DNA from 3 places in the Cellulomonas sp. PS-H5 genome. Region 3 is predicted to be linked to each of the others. Evidence: predicted binding sites of a transcription regulator. Region 3 holds the regulator's gene; each other region holds the start of a gene.
What was found. Region 3 encodes HrcA, which represses chaperone genes, less so after heat shock. Its sites were predicted from a motif close to TTNGCACTCGNNNNNNNCGAGTGCNAA; they were not measured.
Positions count from the first base shown of each region.

Region 1: J5O08_RS09190 (Hsp20/alpha crystallin family protein) is a predicted target of HrcA. The motif match lies at 3,610-3,636, and genes of this name have one in related genera.
Region 2: groL (chaperonin GroEL) is a predicted target of HrcA. The motif match lies at 7,217-7,243, and genes of this name have one in related genera.

Region 1 covers NZ_JAHVCI010000017.1:59,250-68,796, forward strand. Annotated here, with positions in the region: gene J5O08_RS09170 (carbohydrate ABC transporter permease) at 1-724, shown strand, start outside; gene J5O08_RS09175 (carbohydrate ABC transporter permease) at 721-1,632, shown strand; gene J5O08_RS09180 (ABC transporter substrate-binding protein) at 1,663-3,006, shown strand; gene J5O08_RS09185 ((deoxy)nucleoside triphosphate pyrophosphohydrolase) at 3,126-3,569, shown strand; gene J5O08_RS09190 (Hsp20/alpha crystallin family protein) at 3,732-4,190, shown strand; gene metE (5-methyltetrahydropteroyltriglutamate--homocysteine S-methyltransferase) at 4,284-6,632, opposite strand; gene J5O08_RS09200 (methylenetetrahydrofolate reductase) at 6,641-7,702, opposite strand; SAM riboswitch class I at 7,696-7,804, opposite strand; gene J5O08_RS09205 (SMP-30/gluconolactonase/LRE family protein) at 7,943-8,872, shown strand; gene J5O08_RS09210 (hypothetical protein) at 8,910-9,287, opposite strand; gene J5O08_RS09215 (ribonuclease PH) at 9,284-9,493, opposite strand.
Region 2 covers NZ_JAHVCI010000070.1:2,888-12,434, reverse strand. Annotated here, with positions in the region: gene J5O08_RS18500 (PspA/IM30 family protein) at 1-633, shown strand, start outside; gene J5O08_RS18495 (type 1 glutamine amidotransferase) at 709-1,479, opposite strand; gene J5O08_RS18490 (response regulator transcription factor) at 1,559-2,290, shown strand; gene J5O08_RS18485 (HAMP domain-containing sensor histidine kinase) at 2,287-3,912, shown strand; gene J5O08_RS18480 (hypothetical protein) at 3,998-4,819, shown strand; gene J5O08_RS18475 (DUF4031 domain-containing protein) at 4,816-5,094, shown strand; gene groL (chaperonin GroEL) at 5,429-7,054, opposite strand; gene J5O08_RS18465 (glycoside hydrolase family 15) at 7,320-8,609, shown strand; gene J5O08_RS18460 (cold-shock protein) at 8,691-8,894, opposite strand; gene J5O08_RS18455 (LytR C-terminal domain-containing protein) at 9,014-9,547, opposite strand, start outside.
Region 3 covers NZ_JAHVCI010000010.1:62,072-71,618, forward strand. Annotated here, with positions in the region: gene J5O08_RS06500 (glycosyltransferase family 1 protein) at 1-831, opposite strand, end outside; gene J5O08_RS06505 (sodium-translocating pyrophosphatase) at 828-3,395, opposite strand; gene J5O08_RS06510 (16S rRNA (uracil(1498)-N(3))-methyltransferase) at 3,594-4,361, opposite strand; gene dnaJ (molecular chaperone DnaJ) at 4,364-5,497, opposite strand; gene hrcA (heat-inducible transcriptional repressor HrcA) at 5,593-6,624, opposite strand; gene J5O08_RS06525 (MFS transporter) at 6,671-8,212, opposite strand; gene J5O08_RS06530 (DUF3097 domain-containing protein) at 8,262-9,113, shown strand; gene J5O08_RS06535 (hypothetical protein) at 9,127-9,547, opposite strand, start outside.

The DNA.
Region 1 (9,547 bases), on a different contig from region 3:
GAACGACAGCGTCTTCTGGACCGCGATGTTCAACAGCGCGCGGTACATGGTCCTGACGCTGGCGCTCCTCATCCCGATCCCGATGCTTCTCGCGGCCGTGGTGAACTCCCGGATCGGCAGCCCGCGGGTCAAGGCGTTCTTCAAGGCATCCCTCTTCGTCCCCGCGCTCACCTCGGTGGTGGTCGCCGGCCTGGTGTTCCGGCTCATGTTCTCCGAGTCGGAGAACGCGGTGATGAACCAGGTGCTGCAGCTGGTCGGGCTCGGGCCCGTCCGGTGGCTGCGCGAGGACCTCACCGGGCTGGCGGCGCTCCTGGCGCTCGCCGTCTGGCGCTGGACCGGGGTCAACACCATGTACTTCATCGCCGGGATGCAGTCGATCCCCGGCGAGTACTACGAGGCGGCGTCGATCGACGGCGCCAACAAGCGCCAGCAGTTCCTGCGGATCACGGTGCCGAACCTCCGGCCGACGATGGTCTACGTCACCACCATCAGCGTGTACGGCGGCCTCGCGATGTTCCTCGAGAGCTTCATGCTCTACGGCGGGAACGCGTCCCCCAACAACCAGGGCCTGACCGTCGTCGGCTACCTCTACCGCCGGGGCATCGAGCAGAACGACCTCGGGTTCGCGTCCGCCGTCGGGATCGTGCTGCTCGTCGTGGTCATGGCGATCAACATCACGCAGCTGACGCTCTCCGGCACCTTCAAGAAGGAGCACGTGCGATGACCGCGGCCCCCGCGCGCCCCCGCCCCGCGTCCCCAGCCCCGCCCGCGTCCGAGCAGGGTCCCCGTCGGGCCGCCCCGCGCGGCGTCCGGGCGCTGTCGGCCCTGCAGTCGGCCGTTCTGATCGCGATCGCGCTCGTCGCCCTCGTCCCGCTCGCCGCGATCCTCGTCGCCACGTTCCAGTCGGGCGCCGACATCATGCGCGGCGGGATCACGCTCGCCGTCGACCCGGCGACGCTCAGCCTGGACAACTGGACGATGCTGTTCACCGACTCCGGGCCGTACTTCCGGTGGTTCGCCAACTCGCTCGTCGTGACGGTGGTCCAGGTGGTCGGGACGCTGCTCGTGAGCTCGTTCGTGGCCTACGGCTTCGCGATGTACGACTTCCGCGGCCGCACCCCGCTGTTCATCGCGGTGCTCGCCATCATGGCCGTCCCGTTCGAGATGGTGATGCTGCCGCTCTACGTCCAGGTGAACGAGATGGGGCTCGCCGACACCTACGCGGTCATCGTGATCCCGTTCCTGGCCGCGGCGGTGACGATCTTCTTCTTCCGGCAGTACTTCCTCGGGGTGCCCAAGGAGATCCTCGAGGCCGGCCGCGTCGACGGCGTCACGGAGTTCGGCATCTTCTTCCGGCTCGTCCTGCCGATCGCGCGCCCCGCGATCGCCGCCATGGCGATCCTCAACGGGATGATGTGCTGGAACAACCTGCTGTGGCCGCTCCTCGTGCTGCGCTCCTCCGAGAAGTTCACGCTGCCGATCGGGTTGAACACCCTCATCACGCCGTACGCGAACAACTACGGCCTCCTCATCGTCGGGTCGTTCTTCTCGCTCGTCCCGATCCTGGTCCTCTTCCTCGCCTTCCAGCGGTTCTTCGTGGAGGGAATGACCGCGGGCGCCGTCAAGGGCTGACCCGTGCGACGCACACAAAGGAGAAGCAGAATGTCACGAACAAGGACGACGGCGTCCGCGGTGACCGGTGCGATGGTGCTCGCCGCGTGCCTCGCGTGCGGGACCGGGGGCGGGGCGGACAGCCCGCGGGACGCCCCGAGCAACTCGGACGGCTCGACGCCCGTGGAGATGTGGATCTTCGGCGAGCTGCACGGGGTGCTCTACGAGCAGATGGCGGACCGGTGGAACGAGCTGAACCCGGACCGTGCGATCGACCTGCGCCTGACCGTGTACCCCTACCAGGACATGCACAACAAGCTGCAGCTCGCGGCCAACTCCGGCACCGGCATGCCGGACCTGGTCGACATCGAGGTGACGAAGTTCGCCAACTTCGTGCGTGGCGACACCCCGCCGCTCATGGACCTGTCCGCCGTCGCCGAGCCCTACCGCGACGACGTGGTCGAGGCGCGCCTCGACCTGTACAGCCGCGGCGACGCGGTCTACGGGCTCCCGACCCACGTCGGCGCGTTCGTCACGTTCTACAACACCGAGCTGCTCGACGAGGCGGGCGTCGACTACACGACGATCGCCACCTGGGACGACTTCGCCGCAGCGGGGGCGGAGTACAGCGCCGCCACGGGGCGGGCGTTCGGCACGGCGAACACCGACGTGTTCTTCGTGGAGCCGCTGGTGATCGCCCAGAACGGTGGCGAGCTGTTCGCCGAGGACGGCACGGTCCAGGTCGACGACCCGGTCGTGGTCGAGTCCTTCGAGATGATGCAGGCCATGGTCGACGCAGGCGCGATCTCGCCGATCCCGGGATCGAGCCCCGACGACGAGGAGGCGTACGGGGCCATCGCGCGGGGCGACTACGCCGCGATCGTCTACCCCGCCTGGTACACCTCGCGGTTCGTCGACTACATGCCCGACCTCGCGGGGAAGATCGCCATCGCGCCCGCGCCGGTCGTGCCCGGGTCGGACACGCTGACGATCGGCGGCGGGGGCACCGGCACGGCGGTCGCGGCGGACTCGCCCGTCCGTGACCTGGCGGCGGAGTGGCTCGCGTTCGCCAAGCTCTCCCCGGAGGCCAACGTCGCCGTGTGGGAGGTGCTCGGGTTCGACCCCGTGAACATGGCGGTGTGGGAGGACGAGGAGGTCACCCGGAACCCGGAGAACCAGTTCAACCAGTACTTCACGACCAACCTGTTCGACGTGCTGAACGAGGTCAAGGACGGGATCGGGCACTTCGAGTCGTTCGCCAGCCCCGACCTGCCGGCGGTGAACAGCCGGTTCGGCACCGTGACGCTCACCGAGATCTACGAGTCCGGTGTGCCGGCGCGCGAGGCGCTGGAGCAGGCGCAGCGCGAGCTCAAGAACGAGCTGCGGCAGGACTGAGCTCCGGCCGAGGGATCCACTCGCACCGACGCGCGCGGGCGTGCCGGTGCGAGTGGATCCATCGCGCGGGCCACGGCCGCGTCACGCGCGCGACACGAGGGCCTGGGAGACTGGGCGGCATGACCCGCCCCGTCCTCGTCGTCGCCGCCGCGCTGGTCGACGACCTCGCCGCCCCGGGCGCCCTGCTGGCGGCCCGCCGCCGCGCGCCCGTGAGCCTCGCGGGCCGGTGGGAGTTCCCCGGCGGCAAGGTGGAGCCGGGCGAGTCCCCCGAGGACGCCGTGCACCGGGAGATCCGCGAGGAGCTGGGCGTCGCCGTCGAGCTCGGCGCGGAGCTCGCCGGACCCGACGACGGCGCCTGGTGGCTCAGCGAGCGGTACGTGATGCGGCTCTGGCTGGCCCGCGTGACCGCCGGCGAGCCGCGGCCCCTGGTCGAGCACGACGACCTGCGCTGGCTGCCGCGCGGGCAGTGGCTCACGGTGCCCTGGTTGGACGCGGACGTGCGGATCGTGGAGGCGCTGGCGGCGGCGACGGACCCGGCGGGCGTCGCTCGGCGCCCGGCCTGACCTGCGAGTTCGTCCGTCAGCGAACACGACCCCGCCCGATCTGGCACTCGCACCTCTCGAGTGCTAGAACATTTCTCGTAGCCCTCCTGGCGCGGCAGCGCCGGGGCAGCAGCGGTCCCGGACCGTCCGGACCGCCGTGACGCTTCGAGGAGGTGACGGGCTGTGGCTACGCGATTCGACCCGTTCCAGGAGATGGACCGGCTGATGAACCAGGTCCTCGGCCAGCAGCGCGCGTCGGCGACCATGCCGATGGACCTGTTCCGCTCGGGCGACCACTACGTCCTGAGCGTCGACCTGCCGGGGGCGGACCCCGGTTCGATCGACGTGAACGTCGACGACCGCACTCTCACGATCCGCGCGCAGCGCACCGCGCGCACGGAGGACGGGGTGCAGTGGCTCGCCAAGGAGCGCCCGGTCGGGACCTACGCGCGCCAGCTCACCGTCGGCCGCGGGCTCGACCTGGACGCCATCACCGCGTCGTACGCGGACGGCGTGCTCAGCCTGACCATCCCCGTGGCCGAGGAGGCCAAGCCGCGCCGCATCGAGGTCACCACCGGTGGGACGCCGGCGACCATCGAGGCGGGCGCCGACGCCGCTCCGCAGGAGCGTGCGAGCGCCTGACCGCGCGACGCGGCTCGCACGACGACCGCCCCGGCCCCCCGCGTGGGGGACCGGGGCGGTCGCGCGTCCGGGTCGCGCCGGGCCGGCGGCGCGTCAGGCCGTCGGCACCGCCAGCGACGCGCGCACCGTCCGGGTGGCGGCCAGGACGTGCTGGAGCGACGGGGTGACCTCGGCGTACCGGCGGGTCTTGAGGCCGCAGTCCGGGTTCACCCAGAGCTGCGCCGGGTCGACGACCCGCACCGCCTCGGTGAGCAGCTCGGTCACCTCGGCCTCGCTCGGCACGCGTGGCGAGTGGATGTCGTACACGCCCGGGCCGATGCCGCGGGGGTAGCCCTCGGAGGCGATGTCGCCGAGGATCTCCATCTTCGACCGGGCCGCCTCGATCGACGTCACGTCGGCGTCCAGGCCGTCGATCGCCCCGAAGATCTCGCCGAACTCCGAGTAGCAGAGGTGGGTGTGGATCTGGGTGTCGGGGCGCACGCCCGAGGTCGCGAGCCGGAACGAGCGCACCGACCAGTCGAGGTAGGCGTCGTGGTCGGCGGCGCGCAGCGGCAGCAGCTCGCGCAGCGCGGGCTCGTCGACCTGGACGATCGCGGTCCCGGCAGCCTCCAGGTCGGCGATCTCGTCGCGCAGGGCGAGCGCCACCTGGTTCGCGGTGTCGGCCAGCGGCTGGTCGTCGCGGACGAAGGACCACGCCAGGATCGTCACGGGGCCGGTCAGCATGCCCTTCACCGGCTTGGCGGTGAGGGACTGCGTGTACGTCGTCCACGGCACCGTGATCGGTGCCGGCCGGGACACGTCGCCCCACAGGATCGACGGGCGGGTGCAGCGCGAGCCGTAGGACTGGACCCAGCCGTTCGCGGTCACCGCGAACCCGTCCAGGTTCTCGGCGAAGTACTGCACCATGTCGTTGCGCTCGGGCTCGCCGTGCACGAGCACGTCGAGGCCGAACTCCTCCTGCAGCTCGACGACCCGGCGGATCTCCGCCTTCATCTCGTCCTCGTACTGCGCGGCGGTGAGCTCGCCCCGGCCGAACGCGGCGCGGGCCACGCGGATCTCCGGCGTCTGCGGGAACGAGCCGATCGTCGTGGTCGGCAGGGCGGGGAGCTGCAGGCGCTCGGCCTGCGCCACCCGGCGCCCCTCGAAGTCGCCGCGGTGGAACGCGTCGGCCGGCAGCCCGGTGAGCCGCTCCCGCACCTCCGGCCGCACGACCCCCGGCGCCGCGGCGCGGGACCGGCGCGCGTCGGCGGCGGCGAGCAGCTCGGCGTGCACCGCCTCGCGGCCCTCGGTCAGCCCGGTCGCCAGGGTGACCACCTCGGCGACCTTCTGGTCCGCGAACGCGAGCCAGGAGCGCAGCGTCGGGTCGAGCTGCGGCTCGTCCTCGACGTCGTGCGGGACGTGGAACAGCGACGTCGACGTGGCGACGGCGACCTGCCGGGCGCCGAGGCCCTCGAGCGACTCGAGCGAGCCGAGCGCGGCGTCGAGGTCCGCGCGCCAGATGTTGTGGCCGTCGACCACGCCGCCGACGAGCACCTTCGACTCCAGGCCCTCGACGGGGCCGGCGGGCAGCGCGCCGCGGACCAGGTCGAGCGCGAGGCCCTCGACCTCCGTGGCCGCCAGCACCGGCAGCGCGTCCTGGAGGTCGCCGTACGGCGCGGCCACGAGGATGGCCGGGCGCTCGGCGGCGGGCAGGTCGGTCGCCAGGGCGCGGTACGCCTCGGCGGCCGCCGCGAGCAGCCGGTCGGCCGGGACGCCGGTCGAGTCGGAGACCAGGGCGGGCTCGTCCAGCTGCACCCAGGTGGCGCCGGCGCGGGCGAGGTCGCGGAGCAGCGCGGCGTACACCGGCAGCACGTCGGCGAGCCGGTCGATCGGCAGGAAGTCCTCCGGCGAGCCCTCGGCGGCCTTGGCGAGCGCCAGGAACGTCACCGGGCCGACCAGCACCGGGCGGGTGAGCACGCCGTCCGCGAGGCCCTCCGCGAGCTCGCGCACCGGGCGGTCGCTGGCGTACCGGAACGGCGTCGCGGGGCCGATCTCCGGGACGAGGTAGTGGTAGTTCGAGTCGAACCACTTCGTCATCTCGAGCGGCAGGTCGTCGCCGCGGCCGCGGGCCACGGTCGAGTACCCCGCGAGGTCGAGGCCGCCGTCGGCGGCGAGCAGGTCGGCGAACCGCTCGGGCACGGCGCCGAGGACCGCGGCCGCGTCGAGCACGTGGTCGTAGAACGAGAAGGCGCTCGGGATCGCGGGCAGCCGGGTGTCCAGGCCGAGCTCGGCCAGGCGGGTGCGGGTCCGGCGGCGCAGGTCGGCGGCGGTGGCCTCGACCTCCTCGGCGCTCGCGCGGCCGGCCCAGAACGCCTCGAGGGCCTTCTTCAGCTCGCGGCGCGGGCCGATCCGGGGGTAGCCCAGGACGGTGCCGGCGGGGAACGGGTGAGTCAGGTCGGTCATCTCTCGCCTCAGCTGGTGGGAACGGGGGTCGGGGTGGTCGTGGGGGCGGCCGCGGCGGCCGCCGGCTCGGGGGGGACGCGCAGGTGCGCCCGCGGGGCGTCGCCGCCGAGGCCCGCGCCGTCGAGCAGGTCCAGCGCGGGGCCGTGGGCGTTGAACGTGTAGAGGTGCACGCCGGGCGCGCCGCCGTCGAGGACGGCGTTCACCAGGTCGACGCCCAGCCGCGTGCCCAGGCGGTGCCGCGCCGCGACCTCCGCCGGGTCGTCGGCGTCGAACGCGTCGAGCCGCGCGAGCAGTGTCTTCGGGACGGGCACGCCGGTCAGCTGCGCCACGCGGCGGAGCCGGGCCGGGTCGGTGGTGGGGATCACGCCCGGGAGGATGGGGATCGTGACGCCCGCGTCGCGCGCCAGGGCCACGAGCTCGAGGTACGACCCGGCGTCGTAGAACACCTGGGTGATCGCGAAGTCCGCGCCGGCGCGCTGCTTGGCGAGCAGGGCCGCGACGTCCTGCTCCCGGGTGCTGCCGGCCCCCGCGTTGCCGCGCGGGAACGCCGCCACGGCGACGGACAGCGGCCGGGTGGCGGCGCGCACCGCCTGCGCCGGGCTGCCCGCGCACCGCCGCCGCTCGACGTCCCGCAGCAGCTCCACGAGGGCGCTCGCGGTCGGCAGGCCCTCGGGGTGCGGCTCCCAGGACCGGTCGGCGGGCGGGTCCCCGCGCAGGGCCAGGAACGACCGCACGCCCTCGTCGAGGAACTCCTCGATCGTCGCCGCGAGGTCCTCGCGCGAGCTGGCGACGCAGGTGAGGTGCGCGATCGGGGTCAGCGAGGTCTCGCGCAGCAGCCGCCGGACGAGCTGCCGGGTCGTGGTGCGGGTGCTGCCCGAGGCGCCGTACGTGACGGAGACGAAGTCGGGGCGGGCCGCGGCGAGCTGCTGCACCGTCGACCACAGCCGGGGCGCGGCGTCCGGGTTCCGCGGCGGGAACAGCTCGAACGACACGGTCGGGCGGTCCACGGCCCCGAGGCCGTCCGGCACGGCGGTGCCCGCGAGGTGCGCAGGGACGTCGTGACTGCTCATCGTCAGCTCCATCGAACCTGGCGGAAGCACCCGCACCCTCGGTGAGGAGGGGGGTTGCTGCGACGTCGACGAGCCAGGTCTCTCGGTCGCTCTGGATGGGTGCCGCCACACTAGGCCCGGCGGCCGTCGCCGTCCACTGCCCCTGACGCGTCATCTTTCGGTGACGGGGCTCACACCCCCGGGTCCGGGGCCGCGCCCGTGGCCGGGCGGGCGCGACGGCGCCGTGCCAGGCTGCGTGGGATGACCGACCTGCGCACCGTCCCGCTGCCCGACCGCCGGATCGACGCCCGGGCCCTGGTGCCGCGGGACGCGCCCGAGGCCGTGGTCCTCGGCGAGGTCCGCGCGCGCCTGGGGGAGCGGCCCGTGCACGACGCGCGGGACGACTCGGTCGTCTGGGTCGACATCGACGCGTGCAGCGTGCACCGCTGGGCCGAGGGCGACCACGCGCGCGACGCCGTGGTCAGCGTGCCGTCCCCGGTCTCGCTCGCCTGGCCGTCCGCCGCGGGCGGGCTGCTGCTCGCGACCGCGGACGGCCTCGGCGTGCACGACGGCACGACCCTCGGTCCGCTGACCCGGCCGGCGGACATGCCGCGCGACTACCGGTTCAACGACGGCGGCGTCGACCGAGCCGGCCGGCTGTGGGTCGCGACGATGCCGCGGGACGGCTCGCCGGGCGACGGCACCGTGTACCGCGTGGTCGCCGGGGACGGCGGCCTCGAGGTCGACGCGGTGCTCACCGGGGTGGGGGTCGGCAACGGGCTCCAGTGGAGCCCGGACGGCGCGACGCTCTACGTCACGGACACCAGCGCCGCGACCGTGTACCGGCTGCCGTACGACGCGGCCACCGGTGCGGCCGGCGCACCCGAGCCGTTCCTGTCGTTCGACCCGGACGGGCCGCAGCCCGACGGCACGACGGTCGACGGGGAGGGCTGCCTGTGGGTCGCGCTGTACGGCGGGGGCGCGGTGCTGCGGTTCGCGCCGGACGCGACCCCGCTCGGCGCGGTCCGCGTGCCCACGGCGCAGGTGACCTGCCTGGGATTCGGGGCGCCGGGCTCGGGGCGGGCGTACGTGACGACCGCCCACGCGGACGGGGACCCGGTGGCGGGGGCGGTGTTCGGCGCGGACGTGGCGGTGGAGGGGCTGCCCGTGCGGGCGTTCGGGGAGGGCTGACGACGGGTCGGGCGGCCGCCGCGAGGTAGCCGGTCCGTCAACCCGCGAGGAGCTGGTGGGCGCGCTGGTGCGACACGCCCAGGACGGTCCCGACGTCGCGGACGGAGAGCCCGGCGTCGCGCAGCACCCGGGCTGCCGCGCGCGACTCGACGGCGGCCTCGCGGTTCGCGCGGTGCGCCTCCGCGCGCAGGCGTTCGGCGGCGCGGACGTGCGCGCCCACCTCGTCGGGGACGGCCGGCCGCAGGTCGACCTCGACGTCGGAGGGGTCGACCTGCGCGACGAAGGCGATCGCCTCGCGCATGGCGGTCGCTGCCTGGTCCAGGCGAGCCACCTCGGAGATGGCCCCGGGGTGCTCGACGCACTGGAGGACCCACCAGCGACGCCCGCGCTCGGCCGTGACCGTGTACCGGGTCACCGCCACCACCCCTTCCCGAGCACCGACGCGAACTGGTCGAAGAACTTCCGAGCCGTGACGTCGTCGATCTCGGAGTGCCGGCCGAGCGTCGAGCGCACGCCCCCGACCACGACGCCCGTGTGGTTCGTGAGCTCGACGACCTCGTACGGCACACCCGCGTCGCGGGCGGCTCGCCGGACCCGGCGCAGCACCGCAGTCCGTTTCACGAGCGTAGTCCTGTGCGGGATAGACACTCAAGGCAATGTCCCACTAGCAGCGTC
Region 2 (9,547 bases), on a different contig from region 3:
GCCGAGGCCGAGAAGGCCATCGCGCAGACGATCGGCAACCTGCGCCTCGCCGAGCAGGACTACAACGAGGACGTCGCCGCGGCCCGCGAGTGGGGCAGCAAGGCCCTCGCCGCGTCCGCGCGCGCCGACCAGTACCGCCAGGCCGGCGACGCCACCAACGCCGACAAGTTCGACAACCTGGCCAAGGTCGCGCTCGGCAAGCAGATCGCGGCCGAGGGCGAGGTCCGCGACGCCGAGCCGCTGATCGCCTCGCAGCGCGAGACGGTCGACAAGCTCAAGTCCGGCCTGGCGCAGATGAAGGACAAGCTCGGCCAGCTCAAGCAGCGCCGCGACACCCTGGTGGCCCGGCAGAAGTCGGCCCAGGCGCAGCAGACCGTGCAGACCGCGATCTCGTCGATCAACGTGCTCGACCCGACCAGCGAGCTCGCCCGGTTCGAGGAGAAGGTGCGCCGCGAGGAGGCGCTCGCGATGGGCCAGGCCGAGATCGCCGCCTCCTCGCTCGACTCGCAGTTCGCCGAGCTCGAGGCCGACGGCGCGCAGATCGAGATCGAGGCCCGTCTCGCCGCGCTCAAGGGCGGCGGCCAGCCGCAGCAGCTCGGCAGCACCCCGGTGACGCCGCAGATCGAGGCCTGAGCCTCCCGCGCCCCGCACGCACGACGGCCCGGCACCCTCCTCGTAGGGGGTGCCGGGCCGTCGCGTCGTCCGGGGTCAGGCGGCGGTGCGCTCCACGGCGCGCACGGCCACCAGGCCGGCGAACGCCCGCGCGATCCGCGCGCCCTCGGCGCGCACGACCTCGTCCGCGGCCTTCACGGCCTCGGCGATCGCGGCCCGCTCCTCCGGCGCGTCGCCCGCGTCCGCGGACCAGGCGTCCATCAGCTCGGGCGAGGCCTCCGGGTGGAACTGCACGCCCCAGGCGGAGTCGCCGATCCGGAACGCCTGGTACGGGTAGACGCGCGAGGCGGCCAGCCAGGTGGCGTCCCGCGGCAGGTCGACGACCGCGTCCGCGTGCATGGTCGGCATCGGGGTGCTGCGGGTCCCGGCGCGCTCGGCGTCGGCCGCCAGCGTCCCGAGCAGCGGGTCGGCCGCCGCCTCGGGGCGCCAGCGCACGTCCACGACGCCGGCCTCGCGCCCGGGAGGGGCGGCGACGTCGACCCGGCCGCCGGTGGCGACCGCGAGCAGCTGGGCGCCCAGGCAGATGCCGAGCGTCGGCACGCCGGTGCGCGCGGCGTCGGCGAGCAGGGCGCGGGTCGCGGGGATGCCGGGCTCGTGCTCGTCGTGGGCGGACATGTTCCCGCCGAGGACGATCAGGCCGTCGAGGCGGTCGGCGTCGCCCGGATCCTCGCCCGTGTACGCGCGGACCAGGCGGACGTCCACCCCGTCGAGGTGGTCGGCGAACCGGTCGAGCGGCACCGCGGCGTCGAGCTGGACGACGGTCACGACGGGCGTCAGGGAACCGGTGGGAGAATCGGCTGCACTCACGGGGCGGTACCGTACCGCGAACCCGGCACGACCAGTTCGCTCCCAGGAATCCTCCAGGGTCCAGGGGCACACTGGGACCGTGACCGCAGCAGACCGCACCCCCGAGGCGACGCTCCTCGTCGTGGACGACGAGCCGAACATCCGCGAGCTCCTCGCCACCTCGCTGCGCTTCGCCGGCTTCGAGGTGCACGCGGCCGCCGACGGCGGCGCCGCGCTCCGCCTCGCCAAGCAGGTGCAGCCCGACCTGCTGGTGCTCGACGTCATGCTCCCCGACATGGACGGGTTCACCGTCACCCGGCGGCTGCGCGACAAGGGCCAGCACGTCCCGGTGCTGTTCCTCACCGCGCGCGACGACACCGCCGACAAGATCACCGGCCTGACCGTCGGCGGCGACGACTACGTCACCAAGCCGTTCAGCCTGGAGGAGGTCGTCGCGCGGATCCGGGCGATCCTGCGCCGCACCCAGGCCGAGGTCGCGTCCGCCAGCGTGCTGTCCTACGAGGACCTCGAGCTCGACGAGGACAGCCACGAGGTGCGCCGGGCCGGGCAGGTCGTCGACCTGTCCCCCACCGAGTTCAAGCTGCTGCGCTACCTGCTGCTCAACCCCGGCCGCGTGCTGTCCAAGGCGCAGATCCTCGACCACGTGTGGCAGTACGACTGGGGCGGCGACGCGAACATCGTCGAGTCGTACATCTCGTACCTGCGGCGCAAGGTCGACCAGGTCGAGCGGCCCGACGGCTCCAAGGTGGACGCCCTCATCCAGACGAAGCGCGGCGTGGGGTACATGCTGCGCCGCCCGAGCGGGTCGTGACGACGACGTCGGCGGAGCACGAGGCGCCGGAGGCTCTGGCGGACGAGGGACCGGACCGCACCCCCGGGCCGGTCGACGCCGTGACGCGGCGGGTCCGGGACACCTGGGCCCGCACGCCGCTGCTCGCGCGGCTGGTGGGCATCACGACCGCGCTGCTCGCGCTCGGGCTCTCGTTCGCCGGCGCGATCACGACCACGTCGCTGTCCGGCTTCCTGGTGGGGCAGGTCGACGACCGCATGCGGGTCCAGGGACTGGCGTTCCGGGAGAGCGTCATCAAGGCCTACGAGCAGTACGGCACCGTCGACGGGCTCACCTATCCCACCTGGGGCGAGCGCGACTACGCGCTGGCCGTGTCGATGCTCGGCGGCGGCTCGACCTTCCCCCCGGACGACTCGACGGTCGAGCGGTCGGGGACGCCGCACCTGCCGCGGGTCGACCTCGACCGGATCCAGGGCACGACCTTCTCGACGGTGACCAGCACGGTGCGCGGCGCGACCTGGCGGGTCGTCGTCACCCCGATCTCCCCCAACGGCACCGCCGTCGGGTACGTGGCGTACGCGGAGCCCCTGACCGACGTGCAGGGCACGGTCCGGCAGGCCGCGTTCCTGCTGTGGACCTCCGCCGTGGCGATCCTGGTCATCGGCGCCGTCGTCGCCACCTGGGCGGTGCGCCGCTCGCTGCGCGGGCTGCGCGAGATCGAGGGCACGGCCGCGCAGATCGCCGCCGGCGACCTGTCGCAGCGCGTCCCGCCCGCCCCGGAGACCACCGAGGTCGGCCGGCTCGGCGCCGCGCTGAACTCGATGCTCGCCCAGATCGAGACCGCCTTCGACGCCCGCACCCGGTCGGAGGAGCGCATGCGCCGGTTCGTCGCCGACGCCTCGCACGAGCTGCGCACCCCGCTGGCGGCGATCCGCGGCTACGGCGAGCTCTACCGGATGGGCGCGCTGACCGAGAAGGACCAGGTCGACGACACGATGCGGCGGATCGAGCAGTCGGCGACCCGGATGGGCGGGCTGGTCGAGGACCTGCTGGCGCTCGCCAGGCTGGACGCCGACCGGCCCGGCCGCACGGAGCCGGTCGACCTCGCGGTGCTCGCGACCGACGCCGCGCACGACCTCCGGGCGATCGACCCGACGCGTGAGGTGCGGGTGGGTCCGCTGCCCGACGCGGCGGCCCCGGGCCCCGCCGGCGCCCCGCCCGCCACGGTCGTCCCCGGCGACGAGGCGCGGCTGCGCCAGGTCGTCGCGAACCTGGTCGGCAACGTCGCCCGGCACACCCCCGCCGGCACGCCCGCCGAGCTCGGCGTGGGCCGCGTCGGCGACCGCGTCGTCCTCGAGGTCCGCGACCACGGCCCCGGCATCGCCCCCGAGCACGCCGCGCGGGTGTTCGAGCGGTTCTACCGGGTGGACGCCAGCCGCACCCGCGAGGGCGACGGCACCGGCGGCGGCGCGGGCCTCGGGATGGCGATCGTCGCGGCGATCGTCGAGGCGCACCACGGCGACGTCTCGATCGCGCAGACCCCCGGCGGCGGGGCGACGATCCGGGTCTCGCTCCCCGCGACGAGCGGGCGACCGGGTGGGACGGCGCCCACCGACCAGCCCGAGGACCACCCGGTCGGCTGACGGCGCCGGCGTGGCGGAACCCCGTCCGGATGGGTCTACGATGGCGCGTCCGAGCAGGGTCGTCTGTCGCAGTGAGGCTGTTCCCATGGGCGTCTACGACGCGCCACAGTGGCTGTTGTCCGCGTTCGTCCGCAGCGCGAAGGGGGCGGGAGCGACCGCACCCGAGGACGCGATCCGGGCGGTCGGCTCGGACCTCGTGGAGCGGTGGACCGGCCCGGGCCGGACGTACCACAACCTCCGGCACCTGACCGACGTGCTGGCCCGGGTGGACGAGCTCGCCGAGGAGACGCACGAGCCGGACCTGGTCCGGCTGGCCGCCTGGTACCACGGCGCCGTGTTCGACGGCCGGCAGGTCGCGGCGTACGCGAACCGCGGCGGCGAGGACGAGGTCGCCTCGGCCCGGCTGGCGCGCGAGCAGCTCACCGACCTCGGCGTCCCCGCCGAGCGCGTCGAGCGCGTGCACCAGATGGTGATCGCCCTGGTGCGGCACGTCGCCGACCCGACCGACTTCGACTGCGCGGTGCTGTGCGACGCCGACCTGGCGATGCTGGCCGCCGAGCCGCAGCGCTACAAGGCGTACCTGCACGACGTGCGCGAGGAGTACGCCGACATCCCGGTGCAGGACTACCTGCGCGCCCGGGAGCGGATCGTGCGCAAGCTGCTCAAGCGGCCCAGCCTGTTCGTCAGTCCGCTGGGCGCGGCGTGGGAGGAGCCCGCGCGGCAGAACCTCGGCGCCGAGCTGCACAAGCTGGAGAAGGTGCTGGCGGAGCTCGACGCGGCGGGCGACGCCGCGGGCGAGGGCTCCGCGCCCGCGCCGACCGAGCCGCCCGGCCCGTCCGACGCGCCCGGAACGGTGCGGCCCGGCCGCCCGGCCGATGAGCGGCACCCCGTCCGGCCCGGGGCGTGACGGTCCTCGTCGACCCGCCGCTCTGGCCCCGGCACGGCCGGTCCTGGTCGCACCTCGTGAGCGACTCCTCGCTGGCCGAGCTGCACGCGTTCGCCGAGCGCGCCGGCCTCCCCCGCCGCGCGTTCGACCTGGACCACTACGACGTCCCGGACGAGATGCACGCGGACCTCGTGGCGCTGGGCGCGGTCCCGGTGTCGGCCGGCGAGCTCATCCGCCGCCTGCGCGCGAGCGGCCTGCGCATCCCGGCCCACGCCCGCCCGCGCCACACGCACTGACCCCGCGCGCCGCGCTGATCCGCCCGCGCCCGATCGCCACGGCCTGCGCACCTCGCCGACGCGCGCCCCCTTCGCCGACTCTCCACTCCGCGACTGCGCGCGACCCGTCGCACACAGTCCGACTCTGCAGGTTCGCCGAGATGGCAACTCTCGGCTGTGCGGGTGCGGGTCGGCACAGCCGAGAGTTGCCGTCTCGGCGGGGTGGCGGCGCGCGGCGCGGGGGCGCGGGCGCGGCGCGCGGGGTGCGGACGCAGGACGGGCCGGTCACCCCCGTGGGGTGACCGGCCCGTTCAGGCGCGGTGCGGAGCGCTCACGCGCCCCGCTGCGGCGGGACTCAGAAGTCCATGCCGCCCATGCCGCCGGCGTCCGGGGCGGCCGGAGCGGCCTTCTCCGGCTTGTCGGCGACGACCGCCTCGGTGGTGAGGAACAGCGCCGCGATGGACGACGCGTTCTGCAGCGCGGAGCGCGTGACCTTGACCGGGTCGTTGACGCCCGCGGCCAGCAGGTCCTCGTACTCGCCGGTCGCGGCGTTCAGGCCCTGGCCGGCGGGGAGGTTGCGCACCTTCTCCGCCACGACGCCGCCCTCGAGGCCCGCGTTCACGGCGATCTGCTTGAGCGGGGCGTCGATCGCGACCTTCACGATGTTCGCGCCGGTCGCCTCGTCACCGACGAGCTCGAGCTTCTCGAACGCCACGGCACCGGCCTGGATGAGCGCCACGCCACCACCGGCGACGATGCCCTCCTCGACGGCCGCCTTCGCGTTGCGCACGGCGTCCTCGATGCGGTGCTTGCGCTCCTTGAGCTCGACCTCGGTCGCCGCGCCGGCCTTGATGACGGCCACGCCGCCGGCCAGCTTGGCGAGGCGCTCCTGGAGCTTCTCGCGGTCGTAGTCCGAGTCCGAGTTCTCGATCTCGGCGCGGATCTGGTTGACGCGGCCCTGGATCTGGGCGGCGTCGCCGGAGCCCTCGACGATGGTGGTCTCGTCCTTGGTGACGACGATCTTGCGCGCCTGGCCGAGGACCTCGAGGCCCACGGTGTCGAGCTTCAGACCGACGGTCTCGGAGACGACCTGGCCACCGGTGAGGATCGCCATGTCCTGCAGCATCGCCTTGCGGCGGTCGCCGAAGCCCGGGGCCTTGACGGAGACCGACTTGAAGGTGCCGCGGATCTTGTTGACGACGAGCGTGGCCAGGGCCTCGCCCTCGACGTCCTCGGCGACGATGAACAGCGGCTTGCCGGACTGGATGACCTTCTCCAGCAGCGGCAGCAGGTCCTTGACGTTCGAGATCTTCGACTCGACGAGCAGCACGTAGGCGTCCTCGAGGACGGCCTCCTGGCGCTCCGGGTCGGTCACGAAGTACGCCGACAGGAAGCCCTTGTCGAAGCGCATGCCCTCCGTGAGCTCGAGCTCCAGGCCGAGGGCGTTGGACTCCTCGACCGTGATGACGCCCTCCTTGCCCACCTTGTCGAGGGCCTCGGCGATGAGCTCGCCGATGGCGGTGTCGCCGGCGGAGATGGACGCGGTGGCGGCGATCTCCTCCTTGGTCTCGATCTCCTTCGCCTGCTCCAGCAGGGCGGCGGTGACGGCCTCGACGGCCTGCTCGATGCCGCGCTTGAGGGCGATCGGGTTGGCGCCGGCCGCGACGTTGCGCAGGCCCTCGCGCACGAGCGCCTGGGCGAGCACGGTGGCGGTGGTGGTGCCGTCGCCCGCGACGTCGTCCGTCTTCTTGGCGACCTCCTTGACGAGCTCCGCACCGATCTTCTCGTACGGGTCCTCGAGCTCGATCTCCTTGGCGATGGAGACACCGTCGTTGGTGATCGTGGGGGCGCCCCACTTCTTGTCCAGGACGACGTTGCGGCCCTTGGGGCCGAGGGTGACCTTGACGGTGTCGGCGAGGGTGTTGAGACCCCGCTCGATGCCGCGACGGGCCTCCTCGTTGAAGGCAATGATCTTGGCCATGGGGCTATCGATCCTTCACTCTGGCTCGTGGTTCGGCCGGTCGGTGCCCGCGACGGACGGCCGCGCCGGCCCGGCGGTCATGTCCCGTCGGGCGGCGGACCTCACCGGGTCGGCCTGGGTTGTCATTCTGTCACTCTCGACCCGAGAGTGCTAAGCACATGGTTAGCACTCGACCCCATCGAGTGCAAGGCGCTCCGCCCTCGGCGGACAGCCGCCCGCCGGACCCGCGGCCGCCCCCGGCGCCCGGCCGGATAGCCTGCCGGGCATGCACCGCCGCCCCCTCGTCGCCGCCGTCGTGCTGGCGGCCCTCGCGGCGGGGCTGGTCGCCTGGGGCGCGACCGGCCCGCGCACCCGCACGATCGACCTGTACAGCGAGGGCGTCGTCGCGACTCCGGCCGGCCCGGAGCTCGTCCCGGCCGGCAGGCAGCCGCTGCTGCACGAGGGCACCCGCGTCGAGGTCGACCCCGCGACGACCGCCGACGACGACCTCGCCGCCGAGCAGCGCGCGTGGCTCGCCGCGGGGACGGTCCCCGGCGCGGACGGGCCGTACGCCGGCATGGTCACCGACGCGCTGCTGGACCTGCGCACGCTCGTGCAGGACGGCGGTGCCGCCGTCGCGGCCTGGACGCCGTACTGGCGGTACGTGTGGCCGCGGGACGCGTCGTTCGTGGCCGTCGCCCTGGCCCGGACGGGCCACCTGGCCGACGCGCGCGAGGTCCTGGGCTTCCTGACCCGCGTGCAGGCCGCGGACGGGTCCTTCGAGGCCCGGTACCTGCCCGACGGCTCCGGGGCCGTGCCGGACGACCGGGCGCCGCAGACGGACGGCACCGGCTGGTCGCTGTGGGCGGCGGGCCAGGTGGTGGCCGCCGCGCCCGGGGCGGAGCAGGCGGCGGTGGCGGCCGAGCTCGCGCCGCTGGTCCGCCGGGGCGCCGCCCACGCGGTCGCGCTGGTCGCGGGCGACGGGCTGCCGCCGGCGTCGCCGGACTACTGGGAGGTCGCCGAGGACGAGCTGACCCTCGGCACGGTGGCACCCCTCCTGGCCGGGCTGGAGGCCGCGGGGCCGGTGCTCGACCTGCTGGGCGACGTCGCCGCCGCGCAGGACGCGCGCGACGCCGCGGAGCGGACCCGGGCCGCGGTCGAGCGGGAGTTCGGCGACGACTCGGGCTACGGCCGGTACGCGAGCGGCAGCGTGGCCGACGCGGCGAGCGCGTTCGTGCTGCCGCCGTTCCAGCCGACGGCGCTCGCCGGGGCGGAGGACGCCTGGCGGGCGTCGGCGGCCGCGATGGCGCGACCCGCGGGCGGGCTGGCCCCGGGCGCGGGCTGGCGGCAGGACGGCATCTCGTGGACGCCGCAGACGTCGCTCTACGCGCTGACCGCGGCCGTCACCGGCGACGACGCCCAGGCGCACGAGCGGCTCACCTGGCTGGACGCGCACCGCACCGCGATGGGTGCGCTGCCGGAGAAGGTGCTCGCGGACGGGTCGCCCGCGGCCGTCGCCCCGCTCGCCTGGACCGCGGCGTGCGTGGTCCTCGCGGTGGCGGCGCTCGACGGCTGACGCCACGCGCGCCGGCAGACGGGCGCGGGACCGGGGCGCCGTGCCCCGGTCCCGCGGCGGCGCCTCAGGGCGCGGACCGGCTCAGAGCGGGCGGACCTGCTCGGCCTGCGGGCCCTTGGTGCCCTGCCCGACCTCGAACTCCACCGACTGCCCCTCCTCGAGGCTGCGGTACCCGTTGGTCTGGATGGCGCTGAAGTGGACGAACAGGTCCTGGCCGCCGTCGGCCGGGGTGATGAACCCGTAGCCCTTCTCGGCGTTGAACCACTTGACGGTTCCCTGCGGCATGCGTGCTCCTGAAGAAGGCGTGATCGGTGCGACGCAGGGGCCGTGGCCTCCCCCGGTTCTGGAGAGCGGTCACCGCGACGCGGCCGAGACTAGCCCCGCCCCCCGACGTGCGGAAGGGGTCAGCGCCCGAAGTCCGCCAGCAGGAGGACGACGACGCCCTCGGGCGCGGTCCCCGCGTCCTCGACCACGTTCGCGATGCCGAGCGAGTCCGCGACCTGCTGCGCCGTCGGCGCGAGGTCGGCGCTGCCGTAGAACACCGTCGTCTGCTGCAGCCCGCCGGCGTTGCCGTTGCCGGTCGTGACGGCGGTGAACCCGGCGTCCTCGAGGTCGCCCGCGGCACCGGCCGCGAGGCCCGAGCGGTTCGACGCGTTGAGCACCCGCACGTCCGTGGTGAGGTCGGCCGTGGGGGCCGGCTCCTCCTCGACGGGCGGCTCCTCGGTCTCGACCGGGGCCTCGGCACCCGGGTCCTCGGTCTGCGGGGTCTCCTCCGCGGGGGCGGACGACTCCGGCTCGCTCGGCGCCGCGGCGGCGGGCTCCGTCGAGTCGCCGAACCCCGGCAGGCGCCCGTCCCAGGACGACGCCCACACGACGAGGCCGACCGTGACGGCGGGCACCAGGACGACCACCGCGACGAACGGCCACCACCGGCTCCA
Region 3 (9,547 bases):
CGGGAACACGCCGACGGCGCCGGCCGCGAGCGCCTCGACGTACTCCAGCCCGTAGGACTCCTCGGTGGCGGTCGCGAGGAACGCCGTGGTCCGGCCGAGCGCCTCCCAGTAGGAGTCGCGGGTCGCGGTGAGCGGGCCGACCCAGCACCACGGCCGCTCGGACATCCGCATGGCGGTCTCGGAGACCAGGTGCGACTCGTGCAGCCGGGCCTCGACGCGGATCGGGGTGCGGCGCTGCACGCGGTCGACGACCTCGAGGAACAGCCGCGGCTGCTTGCGCTCGGAGACGTAGATCGCGGGGTACAGCACGACGGGGACGTCCGGCTCGTGCCGCGGCCGGACGTGGTCGACCCGGAACCCGAGGTTGACCCACCCGGTGCGGGCGCGCTCCCCCAGCGCCGGCACGGTCAGCCGGGCGATCAGCTCGCGGATCTCGGACGCGGTGCGCGCCGAGTTGGCGAACGTCGGGAACAGCGCGCAGGACAGCGCGAGCGCGGCCTGCTCGACGGGGTGCGGGTACCGGGTGGCGTCCCACCACACGAAGTTCATCACCCGCGGGTCCGCGCACCCGCCCGCGCGCAGGGTCTGCCACACCTGCACCGAGTCGAGCACGTCCATCGTGATGACGACGGTGCCGTCGCCGTCGACGAACTCGAGCGGCAGCAGGTCGAACCCGTCGCAGCGCCGCGGCCCCGGCCCGATCAGGACCGAGCCGGGGAACACCCGCAGCAGCCGGCGGACCAGGGTGGCGGCCGCGTCGTGGCCGGCGACCCGGCCGTCGGCGTCGACCAGGACGTCGTCGTGCTTGATCGCGACGCGCACGCCGCTCACCGCCCCTCGGCGTCGACGAGGGTGCCGGCGTCGTCGGCTCCCGCGCCCGCGCCGCCCTGGCGCGGCAGCACGCCGCCCGCCGTCGCCCCCGGCTCGGCCGGCTCCTCGGGCTCGGGCTCGGCCGGGTCCTCCTCCCCCGCGGGCGCCCCGCCGATCCGCATCCCGTAGAACGACCGGTAGACGAACACGGCCGACGTCACGAAGAACACCCCGGCCAGGACGTGCACGAGCGTCCCGCGCCCGTCGCCGGTCAGGCTCACCGCGAGCTCGACGGCCAGCAGCCCGAACAGCGTCGTGAACTTGATGACCGGGTTGAGCGCGACCGAGGAGGTGTCCTTGTACGGGTCGCCCACGGTGTCGCCGACGATGGTCGCGTCGTGCAGCGCGGTGCCCTTGGCGTGCAGGTCGACCTCGACGATCTTCTTGGCGTTGTCCCAGGCGCCGCCGGCGTTCGCCATGAAGATCGCCTGGTACAGCCCGAACACCGCGATCGACACCAGGTAGCCGATGAAGAAGAACGGCTCGACGAACGCGAACGCCAGCGTGGCGAAGAAGATCGCGAGGAACATCGTCAGCATGCCCTTCTGGGCGTACTGGGTGCAGATCTCCACGACCCGGCGGGAGTCCGCCTCGCTGGCCCGCTCGCTGCCGTCGAGGTGGATGTTCGCCTTGATGAACTCGACCGCCCGGTACGCGCCGGTGGTGACGGCCTGGATGGACGCGCCGGTGAACCAGAAGATCATCGCGCCGCCGGTGACCAGGCCGAGCAGGAACGGCGGGTGCAGCAGCGACAGGTTGTCGAGCCCCGTGGTGAGGCCCTCGGTGAGCGCCACGATGATCGAGAAGATCATCGTGGTCGCGCCGACGACCGCGGTGCCGATGAGCACCGGCTTCGCGGTCGCCTTGAAGGTGTTGCCCGCGCCGTCGTTCTCCTCGAGCATCCGCTTGGCCGGCTCCCACCGCGGGGCGAACCCGTGCTCGGCCTCGATCTGCTCGGCCGCGCCGGGCAGCTCCTCGACCAAGGACAGCTCGTAGACGCTCTGCGCGTTGTCGGTCACCGGGCCGTACGAGTCGACGGCGATCGTGACGGGCCCCATGCCGAGGAACCCGAACGCCACCAGCCCGAACGCGAACACCGCCGGGGCGACCATGACCTGGTCCAGCCCCTGCTCGCTGATCAGGAACGCCCCGCCCATGAGCGCGACGACCGTCATGCCCAGCCAGTACGCCGAGATGTTGCCGGCCACCAGCCCGGACAGGATGTTGAGCGACGGCCCGCCCTCGCGGGAGGACGTGACGACCTCGCGGACGTGCCGGCTGTTGGTGGAGGTGAACACCTTGACCAGCTCGGGGATGAGCGCCCCGGCGAGGGTGCCGCAGGAGATGATCGTCGCGACCTTCCACCACAGCCCGTCGCCGACGCCGTCGAGGTGCCCGAGCACGGCCCAGGTCGTGAGGTAGGTGAGCGCGATGCTCACGACCGAGGTCAGCCAGACCAGGGAGGTCAGCGGCTTCTCGAAGTCCATCCGCTCGGCCGCGGCGTACCGGCGGCGGGTCCACGCGTCGTTCGCGAGGTACGACACCGCCGAGGCGATGACCATGACGGCCCGGACCACGAACAGCCAGACCAGCAGGGTCGCCTGCATGAGCGGGTCGTCGACCGCGAGCAGCACGAACGTCACGAGCGCGACGCCGGTGACGCCGTAGGTCTCGAAGCCGTCGGCGCTCGGGCCGACCGAGTCGCCCGCGTTGTCCCCGGTGCAGTCGGCGATCACGCCGGGGTTCCGGGCGTCGTCCTCCTTGATCTTGAACACGATCTTCATCAGGTCGGAGCCGATGTCGGCGATCTTCGTGAAGATGCCGCCGGCGATCCGCAGCGCCGACGCGCCGAGCGACTCGCCGACCGCGAACCCGATGAAGCACGCGCCCGCCACGTCCGCCGGGAGGAACAGCAGGATGACCAGCATCATCAGCAGCTCGAGGCTGATGAGCACCATGCCGATCGACATGCCGGACTGCATCGGGATCCGGTGCACCGGCAGCGGCCTGCCCGCCAGCGACGCGAACGCGGTCCGGGAGTTCGCCAGCGTGTTGACCCGGATCCCGAACCAGGCGACGGCGTACGACCCGGCCATGCCGAGCAGGCTGAACGCGATGATCGTGGCGACCCGGCCCCACTCGAACCCGACCAGCGCGCGGTAGTAGACGACGATCACCGCGGCGATGAACACCCACAGCACGACGAGGAACCGGCCCTGCCGGGTGAGGTAGGTGCGGCAGGTCGAGTAGATGAGCTCGGAGATCTCCCGCATCGCGGCGTGCACGGGGAGCCGGCGCAGCTGCACGTAGGTGGCGACGCCGAACGCGAGGCCGAGCACGCACACGATCAGCCCGAGGCCGAGCAGCAGCCGCCCCGACACGGAGCCGAGCACGGTGACGGCGCCGAGGTCCGGCAGCACGAGGCTCGCCTCCCCGCCGTGCACCGAGCCGCCCTCGGCGGAGGCGGAGCCGGGCGCGCACCCGGCGAGCGCGGTCCCGAGGACGGCGGCCGCCGCGGCGGGCACGGGCCACCGTCGCCGTCGGCCGGTCGGGGGCCGGTCGGCGGGAGCCGCCGGTGCGCGCGAGGAGGTGGTGCCGGTCCGGACGTCTGTGTTCACGGTCGGGTCCCTGGTGAGAGCGCCATCGCTGTCACCCTCGACGCTAGGACCGGCCGAGGCCCACCGGATGAGACGTACGGCCCAGGTGGGCGGCACCCAGCGGCGTCAGCCCCAGCGCCCCAGCCGCTGCGCGAGCAGCGCGAGCGCCACCGGCCCCGCCGTGGAGGTCCGCAGCACGTGCGGCCCCAGCAGCACCGGCTGCGCCCCGGCGTCGACCAGCTCGGCGAGCTCCCGGTCCGCGATGCCGCCCTCGGGGCCGACGACGACGAGCACGTCGGCCGTCGCCCCGGCCGCGGGCAGCGCCGCCGCCGCGAGGGGGGTCGTCGCCTCCTCGTGCAGCACGAGCACCGCGCCGCCCGCCTCGACCACCTCGCGCGCGCGGCGGACGAGCGCGGCCGTCGCCAGCGCCAGGTCGACGCCCGGCACGTGCGCCCGGCGGGCCTGCTTGGCCGCGGTGCGGACAGTGCCGAGCCACCGGGCCCGGCTCTTGGCCGCCCGGTCGCCGCGCCACACGACGATCGACCGCTCGGCCTGCCAGGGCACGACGCCGTCGGCGCCGACCTCGGTGGCCGCCTCGATCGCCAGCTCGTCCCGGTCGCCCTTCGCGAGCGCCTGGACCAGCACCAGGCGGGGCGCCGGCACGGGCTCGACGACGACCTCGCGGACGCGCAGGTGCACGCCCTCGGGCCCGGCCGCCTCGACCTCGCCGACCAACCGGGTGCCGGCGCCGTCGACGACGTCGACCCGCTCCCCGGCGGTCTTGCGCTGCACGACGCCCGCGTGCCGCCCCTCGGCGCCCCCGAGCAGGTAGGTGCTCCCGGCCGCGAGCGCGTCGAGGTCGCCCGGCTCGGCCAGGAAGACCGGAGCGGTCACGCTCAGCGCCCGGCGAGCTTGTCGCGGAGCTTCGCGAACACGCCGCCGCCGGAGGCCGACAGCCGCGCCTCGGGGCGCTCCTCGCCGCGCAGGCCGGCGAGCTTGCGCAGCAGCTCGGCCTGCTCGTCGTCGAGCGACGTGGGCACGTGGACGTCCACGTGCACGTGCAGGTCGCCGCGGCCGCCCGCGTGCAGGTGGCCGACGCCGAGGCCGCGCAGCGTGACGACCTGCGCCGGCTGGGTGCCGGGGCGCAGATCGACCTCCTGCGGGCCGTCGAGGGTGTCCAGGGTGAGCACGGTGCCGAGCGCCGCCGCGGTCATCGGGACCTCGAGGGTGCAGTGCAGGTCGTCGCCCTCGCGGACGAAGGTGTCGTGCTTGCGCTCACGCACCTCGAGGTAGATGTCGCCCGCGGGGCCGCCGGCGGGGCCGACCTCGCCCTGCGCGGTGAGCTTGATCCGGGTGCCGGTGTCGACGCCCGCCGGGACGTCGACCTCGAGCGTGCGGCGCGAGCGGACCCGGCCCTCGCCGGCGCACTCGGTGCAGGGCTCGGGGATGACGGTGCCGAAGCCGTGGCACGCGGCGCACGGCTGCGAGGTCATCACCTGGCCGAGGAACGACCGGGCGACCCGCTGCACCGACCCGCGGCCGCCGCAGACGTCGCAGGTGCGCGGCGAGGTGCCCGGGCGGCAGCAGGAGCCGTCGCAGGTCGGGCAGACCACGGCCGTCTCGACCGGCACCTCGCGGTGCGTGCCGAACGTCGCCTCGGCCAGGTCGATGTCGAGGCGCAGCAGCGCGTCCTGGCCGCGGCGGGCGCGCGGGATCGGGCCGCGCTGCGCGCCCGCGCCCGCGGCGGCGCCGAAGAACGTCTCGAAGATGTCCTGGAAGCCGAAGCCGCCCTGGCCGCCCATGCCGCCGCCGGGGGCCGACGGGTCGGCGCCCAGGTCGTACATGCGCCGCTTCTCGGGGTTCGACAGCACCTCGTACGCCCGCGACACGTCCTTGAACCGGTCCTCGGAGCCCGCGTCCGCACCCGCCACGTCGGGGTGCAGCTCGCGCGCGAGGCGCCGGTAGGCCTTCTTGATCTGCTCGGGCGTGGCGTCACGCTCGACGCCGAGCACCTCGTAGTAGTCGCTCACTCGTCACTTCCTGTGCGTGTGGGGGCCGCGCGCGGGCGCGGGTCGGGCGTTGCCTGTCGAACGTGCGCGGGACCGCGTCGGTGCCCGGCGGCCGGTCATCCGGCGAGGATCCGGGACAGGTACCGGGCGACGGCGCGCACCGACGCGATGGTCCCGGGGTAGTCCATGCGGAGCGGCCCGACGGAGCCGATCCGCGCGACCGCGGTCCCGCCGCCGTCGGGGCCGCCGTAGCCGGTCGTCACGAAGCTCGTCTCCAGCAGTCCCTCGTGCTGGGTCTCGCGGCCGATCCGGACGGAGACCGCCGCCTCGTCCTCGGCCATCTCGCCCAGCAGGCGCAGCAGGACGACCTGCTCCTCCAGCGCCTCCAGGACGGGGCTGATGGTGTGCGCGAAGTCCGCGCCGCCGCCGCGCACCAGGTTCGCGGTGCCCGCCAGGACGACGCGCTCCTCGCTCTCCTGGGCCAGCGTGTCCTCGACCACCGCGACGACGCCGCGCACGAGCGGGCCGTCCGCGGGGGCGAAGTCGTCGGCCAGGTCCGACAGCGCGGTGCCGAGCTCGGCGAGCCGCCGGCCCGCGGCGGCCGTGTTGAGCCGGATCCGCAGCCGCGCCACGGTCCCGGCGTCCAACGGGTCCGGCACCTCGATGGTGCGCTGCTCGACGCGGCCGTGGTCCGTGATGATGACCACGAGCAGGTGCCGGTCGCCGACCGGGACCAGCTCGACGTGCCGCAGCGCCGTGCGGCGCAGCGACGGGTACTGCACGACGGCGACCTGGTGGGTCAGCTGCGCGAGCAGCCGCACCGAGCGGTCGACGACGTCGTCCAGGTCGGCCGCGTCCTCGAGGAACGTCTCGATCGCGCGGCGCTCCGGCGCGGACAGCGGCTTGATGGTCGCCAGGCGGTCGACGAACAGCCGGTAGCCCTTGTCGGTCGGCACCCGGCCGGCCGAGGTGTGCGGCTGCACGATGAGCCCGGCGTCCTCGAGGGCCGCCATGTCGTTGCGGATCGTCGCGGGCGACACCCCCAGGGAGTGCCGCTCGACCAGGGCGCGGGAGCCGACGGGCTCGCGGGTGGCGACGTAGTCCTCCACGATCGCCCGCAGCACGTCCAGCCTGCGGTCCTCGCTCATCGCCACCTCCCGACGTCCTGGCACTCGCTGGAACCGAGTGCCAATTCTACGCGTCCGCGGACGCGGACGCGGTGCCGGTGCCCGCGCCGGCCTCCGCGTCGTCCTCCTCGTCGGTCCCGCGCCGCCGCGCCCGCAGGTCGAGCAGCCCGACGACGAGGGCCACGGCGACGAGCGCGACCGTGAGCAGCAGCGCGCGGCCCGCGGCCGCCGAGCCCTCGACCCCGGACGCCAGGGCGGAGTAGTACGTGGACAGCGCCACGGCGACGCCGAGCGCGGACCCGATGCGCTGGCCGACCTGCAGCATGCTGCCCGCCACGCCGGCCCGCTCGACCGGCACCCGCGCCAGCGTGAGCGTCTGGTTGGGCGCGATCACCAGCCCGCTGCCGGCGCCCGCGACCATCTGCGTCGCGGCCATCACGAAGCCGACGGCGGGCGGGTCCACGAACCGGATCGCCAGGTCGGTGCCGATCAGGCCGAGGACGACGAGCACCAGGCCGATCACGACGAGCGCACGGCCGCGGGTCGCCACCAGCCGGCCGGACCGCTGCGCCGACACCGCGGAGGCGATCGCGAACGGCATGTTGACGAGCCCGGCCTGCAGCGGCGTGAACCCGGCCACCTGCTGCAGGTACAGGGTCGCCACCAGGAACACCGACGTGAACCCCGCGAAGTAGGCGATGCCGAGCAGCGCGCCGTTCCGGAACGCGGGCTCGCCCAGCACCCGCGGGTCGAGCACGGCCGCTCCGGTGCGCCGCTGGTACCGGCGCTCCCAGCCCACCGTCGCGACGCCGAGCACCGCGGCGACCGCGAGCCACCACCAGCGCGCCGGGTCGTCGCCGCCCTCCCCGGTCGTCGTGACGAACGGCACCATGACCGCGGCGGCGGTCAGGGCGACGCCCGCCAGGCCGACCACGTCCAGCCGCGGCCGGCCGCCGGGTCCGGTCGTGGTCGCGCTGCCGACCGCGCCGCGCGGCAGGAACTTCAGCGCGAACGGCAGCACGACGGCGATCACCGGGACGTTGACGAAGAACACCCACCGCCAGCCCTCCTCGGCGCCGAACGCCTGGATGATCAGCCCGCCGAGCAGCGGCCCCAGCGCCGTCGACACCCCGATGGTGGCGCCGAAGTAGCCGAACGCCTTCCCGCGCTCGTACCCGGTGAACAGCTGCTGGATCGTGCCGACCACCTGCGGGTTCAGCAGGCCCGCGCTCATCCCCTGGAGGAGCCGGGCGACGGCGAGCAGCTCGTCGGAGGGGGCCAGGCCCGCGCCGAGGCTGGTGAGCGCGAAGCCGGTCAGGCCGAGCAGGAACAGCGCCCGGCGGCCGCGGGCGTCGCCGAGCCGGCCCGCGGGCACCAGGACCAGGCCGAACGCCAGCGTGTAGCCCGCGACGATGAGCTGCAGCTGGCTCGCGCCCGCGTCCAGGCTGCGCTCGATGGACGGCAGCGCGACGTTGACGATCGAGACGTCGAGCATCGTGATGAACCCGATCGCCAGGCACACGCCGAGGGCGCGCCACCGGTGCGGGTCCGGCTCCGGCCGGGTCGCGGTGCCGGGGCGGTCGGGGTGCTGCGCGGGGGTCGACGTCACCGTCGTGTCGTACCACGCGGGCGAGCGGTCGGCACCTAGGCTGCCGCGGGTGACCGACCGCTACGGAACCGACGTCCTGTCCGCGGGCTCCTCGAGCGCGCACCGCCGGCCCACCTCGACCCCGACGCCAGCCGAGCGCGGCCTGGTCGTCGAGGAGGTCACGACCGGCTGGGTCGGCGCCGTCGTCCGGGTCGAGAAGTCGGGCGGCGAGCACGTCGTCGTCCTGGAGGACCGCCGCGGGCGCACGCGCACCTTCCGGCTCGGGCCGGGGTTCTGGGTCGACGGCAAGCCGGTCGAGCTGGTGCCGCCGCGGCCGACCGCGCCGACCGGGCCGAAGCGCACCGCGTCGGGCTCCCTCGCGGCGGCCGACCAGCGCGCGCGGGTGGCGATCGGCAGCCGGATCTGGGTCGAGGGCAAGCACGACGCCGAGCTCGTCGAGAAGGTCTGGGGTGACGACCTGCGCGCCGAGGGCGTCGTCGTCGAGCTGCTCGACGGCGTCGACAACCTCGTCGACGCGCTGCGCGACTTCCGCCCCGGGCCGGGCAAGAAGGTCGGCGTGCTCGTCGACCACCTGGTGCCCGGGTCGAAGGAGCAGCGGATCGCCGACGAGGCCGTGCGCACCGTGCCCGCCGGGACGCTGCTCGTGCTCGGCCACCCCTACGTCGACGTGTGGCAGGCCGTGAAGCCCGCGCGCGTCGGGCTGACCGCCTGGCCGACGATCGAGCGCGGCACCGAGTGGAAGCGCGGCATCCTGCGCGAGCTCGGCTGGCCCGCCGACGAGCAGGCCGACGTCGCCCGCGCCTGGCAGCGGATCCTGCGCTCCGTGCGGTCCTACGCCGACCTGGAGCCGTCGCTGCTGGGGCGGGTCGAGGAGCTGATCGACTTCGTGACGGCGCCCTGAGGCGCCCGCGGGCTCAGGGGGCGACGGGCTCGTCCTGCAGCCGGCGGTACATCCAGGTCGTCGCGAGCAGGCCGACCGGGAACGACACCAGCTGGCCGATGCCGCACAGCGCCGACCCGACCAGGTTCGCCGCGTAGACCGCGAGGAACAGCAGCAGGACGGCCCCGAGGTTCCGGCTCACCAGCGTGAAGCTCGCCCGGATCGCGTCCACCGGCGCCATCCGCTTGTCGATGACGTAGAACAGCGTGAACTGCGCGAGGAACGCGAACACGAGGCCCGGGATCACGAACAGCAGCACGCCGACCGCCGTGCCCAGCCCGACGAGCAGCGCGGCCACGACCACCTTGCCGAAGTCGTCGAACCGGAAGAACGTGCCGACCTCGATCCGGCGTCCGTCGGCGACCTCGAGCGTCGCCCGGGTGACGCCGGCCTGC